DNA from 3 places in the Microbacterium sp. NPDC087665 genome. Region 1 is predicted to be linked to each of the others. Evidence: predicted binding sites of a transcription regulator. Region 1 holds the regulator's gene; each other region holds the start of a gene.
What was found. The regulator HrcA, encoded in region 1, represses chaperone genes, less so after heat shock. The targets are predictions, from matches to a motif close to TTNGCACTCGNNNNNNNCGAGTGCNAA.
Positions count from the first base shown of each region.

Region 2: a site for HrcA is predicted at 906-932, ahead of groL (chaperonin GroEL). Genes of this name have one in related genera too.
Region 3: a site for HrcA is predicted at 1,174-1,200, ahead of groES (co-chaperone GroES). Genes of this name have one in related genera too.

Region 1 is NZ_JBIUWD010000004.1:426,679-431,479, reverse strand. It holds gene hemW (radical SAM family heme chaperone HemW) at 1-428, shown strand, start outside; gene ACIOSY_RS11955 (carboxylesterase/lipase family protein) at 442-1,869, opposite strand; gene hrcA (heat-inducible transcriptional repressor HrcA) at 1,971-3,005, shown strand; gene dnaJ (molecular chaperone DnaJ) at 3,042-4,160, shown strand; gene ACIOSY_RS11940 (16S rRNA (uracil(1498)-N(3))-methyltransferase) at 4,163-4,801, shown strand, end outside.
Region 2 is NZ_JBIUWD010000009.1:45,042-49,842, reverse strand. It holds gene groL (chaperonin GroEL) at 1-869, opposite strand, end outside; gene ACIOSY_RS16660 (LytR C-terminal domain-containing protein) at 994-1,482, opposite strand; gene ACIOSY_RS16655 (DUF3263 domain-containing protein) at 1,479-1,850, opposite strand; gene ACIOSY_RS16650 (DUF2332 family protein) at 1,860-2,852, opposite strand; gene msrB (peptide-methionine (R)-S-oxide reductase MsrB) at 2,925-3,335, shown strand; gene ACIOSY_RS16640 (nitroreductase family protein) at 3,332-3,880, shown strand; gene ACIOSY_RS16635 (DMT family transporter) at 3,881-4,801, opposite strand, start outside.
Region 3 is NZ_JBIUWD010000002.1:636,666-641,466, reverse strand. It holds gene ACIOSY_RS06515 (SAM-dependent methyltransferase) at 1-1,146, opposite strand, end outside; gene groES (co-chaperone GroES) at 1,286-1,582, shown strand; gene rarD (EamA family transporter RarD) at 1,726-2,661, shown strand; gene ACIOSY_RS06500 (ABC transporter substrate-binding protein) at 2,795-4,051, shown strand; gene ACIOSY_RS06495 (ABC transporter ATP-binding protein) at 4,263-4,801, opposite strand, start outside.

The DNA.
Region 1 (4,801 bases):
TCGGGTGGTACGAGGTGAGCAACTGGGCGCGCAGCGAGGAGCAGCGCTCGCGCCACAACGTCGCGTACTGGCGGGGGAGCGACTGGTGGGGCTTCGGCCCCGGAGCGCACAGCCATGTCGCCGGTCTGCGCTGGTGGAACGTGAAGCATCCGGCGGCCTACGCGCAGCGGCTCGCCGCATCCGATTCACCGGCCGCGGGCACCGAGCGCCCCGACGCCACGGCGCGGATGCTCGAGCGCGTGCTCCTGGAGAGCCGGCTCGTCGAGGGGATCGCCGTTGCCGATCTCCCCGCTGCGAACCGATCGAACGTCGCGGGCCTCATCGCCGACGGTCTCGTCGACGCGGCATCAGCCGTGCGCGGGCAGGTGCGACTCACCTTGCGCGGGCGCCTGCTGGCCGACGCGGTGGTTCGTCAGCTCACCGATTGACCGCTGTCCGGCGTCAGCGCCGTGGTCTCGGGAGCAGATCCATGCCTTCGGTGCGCCGCTGCCGAACAGTCGTGCTCGTCGTGTCGAACACCCGGGTGGTGCGACCCGTGCCGTACGGAGACCAACCGGGGTCACCCGTCTTCACGAACGAGATCCAGGCGGCGTGCATCTCCGAGGCGAGGTTCTGCGGGGCATCCGCTCCCGCCAGGCGCCGGGCCTCGTCGTCGCCGAGACGATCGAACACGAAGCCGAGTTCGAGCGCGTGCGCGGCGCGCAGGTCGCGCACCGGGCTGGGCCACGCGAACTCGTAGACGAACGTGGGCGCCGATCGCTCCCGGGCGACCCGGCTCAGCGGAGCGCGCAGCAGGACGTCGGTGGCGAGCTGGCCGAAGATCTCGCCGGTGGATGCTCCGGGAAAGGCGTCGCGGTAGGCGGTGACGGCGCGTCGGGGGATCCGGAGGGCGATGCGGGCGAGGGTGAGCTTGAGCGCACTGATGTCGTCGAGAGCCTCCGGGGTGAACCACAGGCGGTACTCGTCGGTGTTGCTGCCGATCAGCAGGGGCGTGTCGATCGAGCCGAGCACCTCGTGCGGGGAGCGGGGCAGGCTGTCGGGGTCGATCGCGAACTGGAATCCGGGGGCACCGCCGAGCGGTGACGACCCCGCGGCCTGCGCGCGACGGGTCTCCAGCAGCTTCTCGGGCGGCACGGCGGAGAACGAGGCGACGTCGGGAGCGATGCCCAGGCGTTTCGCGATCTGCGCGGTCACCCTCCCGGCCTTCTGCGGCGTCTGTGCCGTGAGTGGGCCTGATTCGATGATCGCGCGCGCGATGAGCGACCGGGAGTCGTCGCGGGCGAGGAGTCCGGCGACGATGGCACCGCCGGCGGACTCGCCCATCACGGTGATCTGCGCGGGGTTCCCGCCGAAGGAAGCCACCTCGCGGTGCACCCATTCCAGGGCGGCCGCCGCATCGCGCAGGCCGAGGTTGCGGGGCGCGTCGTCGAGCACCGAGAAGCCTTCGGAGCCCAGTCGGTAGTTGATCGATACGAAGACGATGCCCGCGCGGGCGAACGCCGCGCCATCGTAGAGGGGGAGTGCCGCGGTGCCACGTTCGAGTGCGCCGCCGTGGATCCACAGCAGAACAGGGGCGCCCTGCGCGTCGACGGGCGCCCAGACGTTCGCGGTGAGGATGTCGTCGCCCGCGATGCTCACTGAGCCGAGCAGCTCGCCGATCGCACCCGCATAGGGGAGCTGGGGTGCGGTCGCGGCGAACGCCATGGCATCTCGGGTGCCCTCCCACGCCGACACGGGCTGCGGTGCATGGAAGCGGCGGCTGCCGAACGGCGGTGCGGCGTATGGGATGCCGAGGAACCGGCGGACATCGCCGTCGAGAGAACCCGCGACGGCTCCGGTGGAAAGTGCGACGGTGGACGGCTCGGCCATGCTCGTCATCCTAGGACGACCGGCGGGCGTTGGGCGTTGGAGGGCGCGAGCGGGGTAGGATTGGCACTCTGAACGTCCGAGTGCCAGCGGAAGGGAAGGCGATGGTCACAGAGCGAGGGCTCCAAGTTCTCCGAGCGATCGTGCAGGACTACGTCGAGACCCACGAACCCGTCGGCAGTCGATCGATCGTCGACCGCCACTCCTTCGGCGTGTCCGCAGCAACGATCCGCAACGACATGGCTCTCCTCGAAGACGAAGAACTCATCACGGCACCGCACACCTCGTCCGGCCGTGTGCCGACCGACAAGGGCTACCGCGTCTTCGTCAATCACCTCGCGCAGCTGCGCCCGCTGACATCCGCGCAGCGCACGGCCATCGAGTCCTTCCTCGCCACTCCGAGCGACCTCGACGACCTCATGGTGCGCACGGTACGCGTACTCACCCAGCTGACCGGGCAGGTCGCCCTCGCGCAGTACCCCTCCTTCGCCCGCGCGCATCTCACGCACATCGAGCTCGTGGCGCTGTCGCCGAGTCGGATGCTCGTGGTGCTCGTGACCGACGCCGGTGGCGTGTCGCAGCGCATGACGCCGCTGCCCGTCGAGGTCGACGAGACCGCCACGATCGCCATCCGCACGCGCCTCGCCGGTCTCATCACCGGCCAGGCGGTCAGCGATGCGGCCGAGCGGTTGGAGAGCCTCCTCGCCGCGGCGCCGACCGGACCGCCCGATGCGGCGCTCCGTGCGGTCGCCGCCGTCATCGTCGACGAGCTCCAGGCATTCCGCCAGGAGCGGCTCGTGATGGCGGGAGCGGCCACGCTCGCGCGGCGGGAGCAAGACTTCCGCGGAAGCATCCATCCTCTGCTCGAGGCGATCGAGGAGCAGGTGACCCTGCTGCGTTTGATGAGCGAGATGCAGACCGACGAGCAGGGGCTGGCGGCGAGCATCGGCACCGAGAACGCGTCGTTCGGCCTGGGCGAGGCCTCGATCGTGGCGAGCAACTACGCCGCTCCCAGCGGCATGGCGCGTGTCGGCGTGATGGGCCCGACGCGCATGGACTATCCGAGCAATCTCGCGGCAGCACGGGCGGTCGCCCGGTATCTGTCGCGGATGCTCGACGAAGACGAGGCGAGCCGCTGAGGCGGCTCCCGCAGAAGACCACGCAGAAAGGCGATTGTGGCGGATCACTATGAGGTTCTCGGGGTGTCCCGGGAAGCATCCACCGATGAGATCAAGAAGGCGTACCGACGCCTGGCACGGCAGCTGCACCCGGACGTCAATCCCGGTGAAGACGCGGCGGAGCGGTTCAAGCTCGTGACGCACGCCTATGACGTCCTCAGCGATGACGATTCCCGTCGCCGCTATGACATGGGCGGCGGAGACGGCGCCTCCAATAACTTCGGCGGGGGTGGCTTCGGCGGCTTCGGCGACATCTTCGAGACGTTCTTCGGCGCCGCGCAGGGCGGTGGGCGAGCGCGCCCCCGGTCCCGGCGCGAGCGCGGCCAGGATGCACTCGTGCGGGTGACCCTCGATCTCGGCGATGTCGTCTTCGGCGCGCACCGCGACATCGAGGTCGACACGGCCGTGCTGTGCGAGACCTGCCAGGGATCGTGCTGCCAGGAGGGCACCTCGCCCGTGACCTGCGACATCTGCGGCGGTTCGGGTCACGTGCAGCGCCAGGTGCGCAGCCTTCTCGGCAACGTCGTCACCTCGGCGCCGTGCGGCACCTGCGAGGGCTACGGCACCACGATTCCCTACCCCTGCGGAACGTGCGGCGGCCAGGGCCGTGTGCGTTCGCGTCGCACGGTCTCGCTCGACATCCCCGCGGGTGTCGAGACGGGGCTGCGCCTGCAGCTCCCGGGTTCCGGCGAGGTCGGCAAGGCGGGCGGCCCGCACGGCGACCTGTACGTCGAGGTCACCGTCAACCCGCACGCCGCGTTCAGTCGTGACGGGGACGACCTGTTGGCCACGCTCGAAGTGTCGATGACGGATGCGATCCTCGGCACCGAGACCTCGATCCAGGGCCTCGACGGATCCGTCGATCTCGAGATCCGCGCCGGCGTGCAGTCGGGAGACGTTCTCACGATCAAGGGGCGCGGCATCACTCCGCTGCGCGGCTCGCAGCGCGGTGACCTGCGCGTCGGCGTGCAGGTGGTGACCCCCACGAAGCTCGACTCCGCGCAACGGGCGCTGATAGAGGACTTCGCGAAGAAGGCGAAGGAACCGGCTCCGCAGCTGGCGCAGTTCCAGCAGGGGCTGTTCTCGAAGCTCCGCGACCGTTTCCGCACCCACTGAGCATGGCGCTGCACTTTCTCGTCGAGTCGTCCTCGAAGGCCGTCGTCGGCGACATCGTGTCGTTGACCGGTGCGGAGGCGAAGCACGCGGCCGTCGTGCGGCGGCTGCGCGTGGGAGAGACGGTGACTGTCGGCGACGGGGCGGGAGTCTGGCTCACCGGCGTCGCCGAGGAGGTCGCACCGGCGCGCGTCGACGTGCGGGTCTCCGACCGCGTCGAGCAGGCGGCGCCCTCCCCACGGATCGTGCTCGTGCAGGCTCTGGCGAAGGGGGATCGTGACGAACTCGCGATCCAGGCCGCGTGCGAACTCGGCGTCGACGAGGTCGTGCCGTGGCAGGCGAGCCGCAGCATCTCGCGCTGGGACGGACCGAAGGCGGTCAAGGGTCGCGAGCGCTGGGCGACCATCGTCCGCGAAGCGGCGAAGCAGGCGCATCGCCGATGGGTTCCGTCCGTGACCCCGCCGGTGAGCACCTCCGATCTCGTGACGAGGGCTGCCGAGCAGCGCGTGCTCGTGCTCGATCCGACCGCCGATGTTCGACTGTCCGAGGTGGTCGCAGACGGTCGCGACCTCGTGCTCGTGGTCGGCCCCGAAGGCGGGCTCACCGACGATGAGCTCGCCAAGCTCACGGATGCCGGGGCGGAG
Region 2 (4,801 bases), on a different contig from region 1:
ATGTCCTGCAGCTGAGCCTTGCGGCGGTCACCGAAGCCGGGAGCCTTGACGGCGACCGACTTGAAGATGCCCTTGAGCTTGTTGAGCACGAGAGTCGCGAGAGCTTCGCCCTCGACGTCTTCCGCGATGATGACGAGCTCCTTGCCGTCCTGGATCACCTTGTCGACGATCGGCAGGAGGTCCTTGATGCTGGAGATCTTCTGGTTCGCGATCAGGATGTAGGCGTCTTCGAAGACGGCTTCCTGGCGGTCGGGGTCCGTGACGAAGTAGGGGTTCAGGTAGCCCTTGTCGAAGCGCATGCCCTCGGTGAGCTCGAGCTCGGTGCCGAAGGTCTGCGACTCCTCGACGGTGACGACACCCTCCTTGCCGACCTTGTCGATCGCCTCGGCGATGAGCTCGCCGATCGCGGGGTCAGCGGCGGAGATGGATGCCGTAGCGGCGATCTGCTCCTTCGACTCGATCTCCTTGGCGCTGGCGAGCAGCTCCTCGGTGATCGCGGCGACGGCCTTCTCGATGCCGCGCTTGAGCGAGATCGGGTCGGCGCCGGCTGCGACGTTGCGCAGGCCTTCGCGGACGAGCGCCTGAGCGAGGACGGTCGCGGTGGTGGTTCCGTCACCTGCGACGTCGTCGGTCTTCTTGGCGACCTCCTTGACGAGCTCCGCGCCGATCTTCTCGTACGGGTCGTCCAGCTCGATCTCCTTGGCGATGGACACACCGTCGTTCGTGATCGTGGGGGCGCCCCACTTCTTCTCGAGCACGACGTTGCGGCCACGCGGGCCGAGGGTCACCTTGACCGCGTCGGCGAGGATGTTGAGGCCGCGCTCGAGGCCGCGGCGGGCCTCCTCATCGAAAGCAATGATCTTTGCCATGAGTTTTTTCGTCCCTCCTGGACGTAGACGTTGGGTTTAGCACTCGGAGTAAGAGAGTGCTAACGCCATTCTGGCACTCGACCCCTTCGAGTGCAAGCTGCGGGCGACGGGTCGCCCGCGCGATCTACGGGGCCGGTGTCTCGGCCGGCGTCTCGGGCGCCGAGGCCGAGCGATCGAGGCCGATGACGATGGTCAGCTGCTTCGCGTCGCCGTCGTTGAGACCCGCGTAGAAGTCGCTCTGCTCGACCGCCGCCCCGCCGATCACATCGGCGAGACCGACGGCGGCGAGCCGGTCGGCGTCGTCGACGTAGTAGACGGTCGTCGTCGTGAAGTCCTGGCTGCCGCTGTCGCTCGCGTACACCGTGGTGAAGCCGGCGTTGAGCAGCGTGTCCTTCATCTGCGCGTCGAGGCCCTCATCGGGTGTCGCGTTGAGGATCGTGACTTCGAACGTCGTGTCGACCACACCGGTCTCGACCGGCGTGGGGGTCGCCGTCGGCACGGCCTCGGGGAAGAGGTTGATGCGTCCCATGACAACGAGCGAGCCGAAGATGCCGGCGATGATGAGCACGAGAGCCGCGACGAACGACCACAGCAGCACCACCCATCCGTTCATCCCCGGCGCTTCGGCGCGGTGCGCTCCCACGCGTCCGGAGGAACGGGGAACGTCGTCGAAACGATCTCGGGAGGGCTTGGACACCCCTCGATGCTAGCCGAGTGACAACTCAGCTCACGAAACCCCGGGGTGCGGGCGTTGCGCCGCAGTGCTCGCGAGTCGCGGAGCCGCCGCAGTCGGCGGATCAGCATCGGGTCGTACTCGAGAGCGTCGTCTGACTCGATCAGCCGCCCCAGCAACTGGTAATAGCGCGCAGCGCTCATCCCGAGCTGCGCACGGATGACCTCCTCCTTGGCGCCGCCGTGGCGAGGCCATGTGGTCTCCAGGGTGAGGATCGCGCGGTCGCGCTCCGTGAGGTCTCCCAGCATGAGTCCAGGTTAGGACGGGTCTGATGCCAGGGCTGCACGCCACTCCCACCAGGCGCCGAGAGGATCGGCGGCGGCGCGCACGGAGCCGTCGAGCGCGACCACGAATCCCGGCCACCCGTCGGCGGTCAGCGCAGGGCTCCACACGTCGAGGAGAGCGGGAGGGTCGATCGTGATCCACCGCGCAGGATGCTCGAGAAGGCGCTCGACCAGGGCGATGCGGGCCGCACGCGGGATGTGCACGAGAACGCCCGGCGTAGTGATGACGAGGGTCGCGTCGGCCGGCGCCTCGGCGACGAGCGCATCGAGCTGCTCGCCCGCATCGCCGCGCACGAGCAGGGGCGGATCGGAGGCCGCGATGTCGAGCGCCGCATCGATGCGCGCCTCGCGGCCTTCCTCCCCCGGCCACACGAGCCCGCGCAACCACGCCCTGTCCCGCGCGTCGCGCGCGTCGAGCGGGGAGAGATCGATGCCGGCGCGCCACACCACGTTCGGCATTCGGATGCTCGGGAGGTCGCCGTCGACACGGCTCTCGAGCACGACGCGCGACACACCATCCGCCGGATCGAGGCCCAGCCGCAGCGTGCCGTCGTGGTCGACGAAACGGTACGAGTAGCGGTCGGGATACAGGCACAGTCCGGCGGATGCCCCGATCTCGAGCAGCGCGATCGGCCCCTCGATCTCGCTCAGCACCGGCAGCAGTGCCGCGAGCCGCAGCGGTTCGTTGGTCTGCAACGAGCGCGCCGCGCACTCCGCGACGACCCGGTCGGCATTGCGGAGCACGAACGCCCGCCAGGTCGGATAGCCCTCGAGGGGTGCGCCGAGCATCCGCGTGACCGCGAACACGAGCGGCGGCTGGCGGTGCGTCTCCGGGATCCTCGCCAGGATGTCGCGCATCTCCGCATCGGCGGCGATCCCCGCGGCCCACTCGGCGTACAGCGCACTGCGGCCGGGGGCCTCGTGGTCGGCGAACCGCGCGTAGCGCTGCTGGACAGCATCCGTCATCCGTCCATTGTCGCCGCCCGCGCGCCAACACCGCCGCAGGCACGAGAGAATGGAAGCGACCAAGGAGGACGCATGTCGTACAGCGTGGAAAAGACCGAAGAAGAGTGGCGCGAGGAACTCGGCGACGAGCAGTATGCGGTGCTGCGGCAGTCCGCCACCGAACGCGCGTGGACCGGTGAGCTGCTCGACGAGGAGCGTTCCGGTCTGTACGCGTGCGGAGCCTGCGGTGCCGAACTCTTCAAGAGCGGTACGAAGTTCGACTCCGGATGCGGATGGCCGAGCTTCTACGAGTCGATCCGTCCCGACGCGGTCGAGCTCATCGACGACACCACGCTCGGCATGGTGCGCACCGAGGTGCGCTGCGCCAACTGCGGGTCGCACCTCGGGCATGTGTTCCCCGACGGGTTCGGCACACCGACCGGCGACCGCTACTGCATGAACTCGCTGGCGCTCACCTTCACGCCGGAGGCGTCGGAGGCGTGAGCGCCCTCGATGCGGTCCGCGCGCGCCAGTCCTGGTCGAAGGTCACCGAAGACGCCCCCTCACGCGAGGAGCTGCTGCCGCTGATCGCCGCCGCGGGGCGCGTGGCCGACCACTCGTCGTTGCGTCCCTGGCGCCTGATCGAGCTGCGCGGCGACGACCGGCTCGCTCTCGGTGCAGCGATCGCGAAGGCGGAGGGCGACAAGAGCCCCTCGACCAAGCCTCTGCGGGCCTCGCTGCTCATCGCGGTCGTCGGCAGCTACCGCACGAAGCACAAAGTGCCCGTGTGGGAGCAGGAGGCCGTCGCCTCGGGCGTCGCCCACACCCTCAGCCTGCTGCTCGACGAAGCCGGGTGGGGCGTCTTCTGGCGCACCGGCGGCTACACGCGGTCGAAAGCGGTGGCGAAGGCACACGGCCTGAAGAAGAACGAGCAGCTGCTGGGCTGGCTCTACGTCGGCGGCAAGCCCGCCAAGGAGCCGGGTCGCCGCAAGCCGGTGGATGCCGATGCGCTGCTCACGCGGATGCCGGCGAAGGGCGCGAAGAAGTAGTCAGCGGTGGCGTTCCGGCCGGCGCCGCGCGAGGGCGACCAGAACGGATGCCACGGCGATCACGACCATCGTGACGATCTGCCAGGCGGCGGGGCCGGCCTCGGTCGGCCAGAACATGTCGATCACCACGGCCGCCACCAGCTGCCCCAGCACCGACCCGAGGCCGAGCAGCAGCACCCCGGTGTGGGCCACGAGGAACGCGCCGAGGAAGATGTAGACGACGCCGAGGAAACCGCCCAGATACAGCCAGGGCTCGGCGGGAAGGGCGTGCGGCGCGCCCTGCACGAGAACGCTGACGGTGGCGGCGACGGCGAGCACGAGAGTGCCCGCGATGAAGCTCGTCATCGTCGCCGCCATCGGAGAGGCGACCCGCTGCGCCAACCGACCGTTCGCCGCCTGCTGCCACGCGATGCCGACGCCCGCGGCGAACGGGAGCACGAGCATCCATAGCGGGGCGGTGCGCAGCACGTCGCCGCCCATCGAGACGCCCACGGCGAGGAGCGCGAGCGCCGCCCCGGCGACGCGTCCCATCGTGACCGCGACGACGCCGGCCGGGCCGAAGCCGATCCGATCGAGCACGAGACCGTGCACGGTCTGTCCGGCCACGACGCCCACGGTGAACAGCGAGACGCCGAGCACCGCGGCCGTCAACCCCTGGGTCGAGACGGTAAGGGCCCCGCACGCGCCGCCCAGGAGCATCCACGGCGGAACGGTGCGGGTGCGGATGCCGTGCGCGAGCCGGGCCATCCCCGCACGCCCCGTCGGGAGAGCCGCGACGATGAGCGCGAGCGCGACGGTTCCCACGATGAACGAGACGAGACCTGCGACGACCCCGTCGCCGAGGCGGATGCCGAGAACCCCGTTGATGCGCGCCTGCACCGCGGTCATCACACCGATCGCGACGGCTCCGCCGATGGCGAG
Region 3 (4,801 bases), on a different contig from region 1:
GCGCACCAGGATGAGCGTCGCCGACTGCGTGCCGCGCAGCGTGAGCTTCTTGCGGAAGGCCGCGGGATCGATGTCGACACCGCGCTTCTTGATCTCGAGAGTGCCGATGTCGTGGGCCTTGAGTACCGCGCTGATGGCCTTCGGATTCGCGGCCATGGTCTCGCGCACGCGGAACGACTGCACGAAGGGGCTCGTCACCGCGGCATCCGAGGTGAGGTAGGCGATCTTCTCGTCGAGCATCCCCGCCTCGAGGCTGCGCGCGACGTCGCCGATCAGGCGCGCACGGATGACGGCTCCGTCGGGCTCGTGCAGGAAGGCACCGAGTTCGCGCACCTCGGCGTCGTTGGCGTCGGCTCCGGCGGTCAGTTCGTGCGAACGCTCGCCGCGGATGACGAGGGCCGACCGCCGCACGCCCTCGCGGGCGAGCGCACCGGTCCACAGCACCAGCTCGACGACGCTGCCATCGGCGCTGACCCACTGCGCCTCGGCGTCGGAGGGCAGGGCATCCCGATCGTGGGCGGGGCCCAGCTTGATGCCCGTCGGCATGCGCGAGGCGAGATCGAAGGCCCAGTCGAGCGAAGGGGAGTAGTCGTCGGCCGACACCCGCCGGGTCTCGCTGTGACCCGCCGTGCGCCGCGCAGGGTCCATCCACACGGCATCGCTCGCGGTCAGATCGGCGTCTTCGGCGGTGCCGTGCTGCACGCTCGCGCTGTCACCGAAGGGGGCGAGGTTGTAGGCGGCGATCGCCGCGGTCACCTCGTCGGCGTCGACCGCGTGCACGGCGATGCCTGCGCCGGCGAACGCGAGGGCGTCGCCGCCGATGCCGCATCCGAGATCGGCGATGCTCGTGATCCCCGCTCGACGGAACCGCTGGGCATGGCGCGCGGCGACCCCGAGGCGCGTGGCCTGTTCGAGGCCGGCGCGGGTGAACAGCATCCGCGCAGCGAACGGACCGAACTTGGCGGCGGCCTTGGACCGCAGATGCGCCTGACCGACCACGGCCGAGACGAGATCGGGGGAGTGGCCGTCGGCGCGCAGGCGAGAGACGGTGCGTGCCACGTCGGCCGTCGACTCGACCGGCCCGAGCGCATCGAGCAGCTCCAGTCCTGCCGGGGTCAGCAGGGCTTGCAGCTCAGAGATCTCCACGCGTTCAGCCTACGCGCGCCGCATCCGTTGGCACTCGCATTGCATGAGTGCCAACGGAACGCTTAGACTGGATTAGCACTCTCGGGTTGAGAGTGCGAACAAGTCTTTCGTGTCAGCGTCAAGAAAGAAGAGGTAGACCGTGTCGGTTTCCATCAAGCCGCTCGAGGACCGCATCGTCATCAAGCAGGTCGAGGCCGAGCAGACCACCGCGAGTGGCCTGGTCATCCCCGACACCGCCAAGGAGAAGCCCCAGGAGGGCGAGGTCGTGGCGGTCGGCCCCGGTCGCATCGACGACAACGGCAACCGTGTTCCGCTCGACGTCGCCGTCGGCGACCGCGTGCTTTACAGCAAGTACGGCGGCACCGAAGTGAAGTTCGGCGTGGACGATTTCCTCGTCCTGTCGGCTCGCGACGTCCTCGCGGTCGTCGTTCGCTGAGTCAGCGTTTCTCGAAGGGGCTCGGGTGCTACGGCATCCGGGCCCCTTCTGCATCCGCCAATCCGCATCGGATTCCTGCCGAAGTGCGGGTGCCCGCTCCCGCAGCGCGAAGCCGAGGTGCAGGGCGGGCATAGTGTGGGGCGGTGAGTTCCGCATTTCGCACGCCGTCGAGTCAGACCTCCGGTGTCGCGTACGCGGGCGGCGCCTACCTGCTCTGGGGCGTCCTTCCGCTCTACTTCATCCTGCTCGTTCCGACCGGCCCGTGGGAGGTCGTCGCCTGGCGGGTGCTGCTGTCGTTCGTCTTCTGCCTCGTGCTGCTCACGGTCATGCGGGGGTGGGGCGCGTTCCGGGCGATCATCCGTCAGCCCAAGCTGCTGGCGTGGACCGCCCTGGCGGGCCTGCTGATCTACGTCAACTGGCAGGTGTTCCTGATCGGCACGCTCACGGGGCATGTCGTCGAGACCAGCCTCGGGTACTTCATCAACCCGATCACGACGGTGCTCCTCGGGGTCTTCGTGCTGAAGGAGCGCATCCGGCGCCTGCAGTGGGTGGCCATCGCGATCGCCGCGGTCGCGGTCGTCGTGATCGTCGTCGCGTATGGGGACTTCCCCTGGATCGCCCTGTCGCTCACCGCCTCGTTCGGCCTCTACGGGCTCATCAAGAAGCAGATCGGGGCGGCGGTGGATGCCGTCAGCGGTCTGACGCTCGAGTCGTTCTGGCTCATCCCCATCGCCGTGGTGCAGCTGATCATCGTCGCCCAGACCCCCGAGGGCCTGACGATGGGCATGCACGGAGGATGGCACGCGCTGCTGCTGGCCTGCGCGGGAATCGCGACCGCCGTTCCGCTGCTGCTCTTCGCCGCGGGCGCCCGACGCATCAACCTCACGGTGATCGGGATGATCCAGTTCATCACCCCGGTCATGCAGTTCATCATCGGCGTCGCCGTGCTGGGTGAGCCGATGCCGACGGAGCGATGGGTGGGCTTCATCATCGTGTGGATCGCCATCGTCGTCTTCGTGATCGACCTGTTGCTCGCCGCACGACGAGGCCGAAGGACCGCTCCCACGCCCCTCGTCTGAGTACCGGCATTCCACCTCGGCGCGGATCGTTAACGCACCGAAACACTTGCGACCCCTGCGCGGCGGTTCTTCGCCCTAGGGTTAGAGCACTCGACTGTGGTCACCTCCACTTTCAGTTACGTAAGGGAGCATTATGAACGCACTGAAGGGTTCGCGCACCGCGAAGGTCTTCGCCGGCATTGCGCTGATCAGCGCATCCGCCCTCGTCATGGCAGGCTGCAGCAACACGCCCGCGGAAGAGACGGGTGGCGGCGACAAGCCGGCGACCGATCTCACGCTCAAGCTGGGCTCGCTGCTGCCCCAGACGGGCTCGCTGTCGTTCCTCGGACCGCCCATGGAATCCGGTGTCGGCCTGGCCGTCTCCGAGATCAATGAGGCCGACGCCGGGATCACGATCGACCTGACCGCCGAAGACGAAGGCGACACCGACACCAAGGCGTACGAGACGTCGATCACGAAGCTGCAGGGTGCAGACGTGACGGCCATCATCGGTGCCGCGGCATCCGGTGTCTCCAAGCTCATCCTCGACGGCAACGTCAGTGCAGGGATCCTCCAGATCTCGGCCTCGAACACGTCGCCGGACTTCACCGCGTGGGACGACGAGGGACTGTACTTCCGTACCGCTCCCAGCGACCTGCTGCAGGGCGAGGTGCTCGGCAACCTGATCGCTGAAGACGGCGCGAAGACGCTCGGCATCATCTACCAGAACGACGCCTACGGCACCGGCCTGAACGACGCCATCACGACGACGTTCGAGGGCACCGGCGGCGAGGTCGTCTCCTCGGTCTCGTTCAACGTGGGTGACGCGCAGTTCGACGCCCAGGTCGAGTCGATCAAGGCCGAGAACCCCGACGCCGTCGCGATCGTCTCGTTCGACCAGTTCAAGACCATCGCGCCGCTGCTGGTGAACGCCGGCATCTCGGCCGACAAGTTCTACCTGGTCGACGGCAACCTGTCGGACTACGGCGACGAGATCTCGGTCTCGCTCGAGGGCGCTCAGGGCACCAAGGCGGGCCCCGCGCTGGCCGATGACTTCACCGACCGTCTCCAGACCTACTGGACCGGCGAGGGCAACTCCGAGGTCAAGGACTTCACCTACGCGGCTGAGGCGTACGACGCCGTCGTGCTGGTGGCTCTGGCTTCGCTCGCCGCAGGCTCCACCGAGGGCGCGGACATCGCGGCCAAGATGCAGGAGGTCTCGGGCGGTTCCGGCGATGGTGAGAAGTGCACCAGCTTCGCTGAATGCGCCAAGATCATCAACGACGGTGGCACGGCCGACTACGACGGCTACTCCGGCGACGTCACGTTCGATGAGAACGGCGACCCGCAGGGTGCTTCGATCGGTATCTACAAGTACGCTGCCGACAACATGATCGAGCGCACCAACTGATACCTCTCCACGACGAAGGCCCCGGATGCTCGCATCCGGGGCCTTTCTCGTGCCCTGCCTCTGGGTGCCCGGCTCTGGTGCCCGGCTTCTCGTTGCCGGGGTGTGTGCGCGAGACCCCGCAGACGGCGCCCAAGACAACGCTTGGACGACGCCTGGACGACGAAGGAGGGGCGGGATGCTCTCGCATCCCGCCCCTCCTTCGTGGAATCGCTCAGGCGGCGTCGGTGCCGAGGGTTCCGAGGTAGAGCCCGATCACCTTGGGATCGTTGAGCAGATCGCGTCCTGTGCCCTCGTACGCGTCCTTGCCCTGATCGAGCACGTAGCCGCGATCGCAGATCTGCAGGCAGCGTCGGGCGTTCTGCTCGACCATGATCGTGGTCACGCCCGCCTTGTTGATGTCGGAGACGCGGATGAAGGCGTCGTCCTGACGGACGGGGGAGAGCCCGGCCGACGGCTCATCGAGCAGCAGGACCGACGGGTCCATCATCAGCGCCCGCGACATCGCCACCATCTGGCGCTCGCCGCCCGACAGCGAGCCGGCGCGCTGCTTCAAGCGCTTGCCCAGCTCGGAGAAGATGCCCGTGACGAACTCGAGGCGCTCCGTGTAGATCTTGGGGTTCTGGTAGAGCCCCATCTGCAGGTTCTCCTCGATCGAGAGCGAGGGGAAGACGTTGTTCGTCTGCGGCACGAAGGCCACGCCGCGCTTCACGAGCTTGTCGGCCTTCAGCCCGACGATGCTCTCGCCGTTCA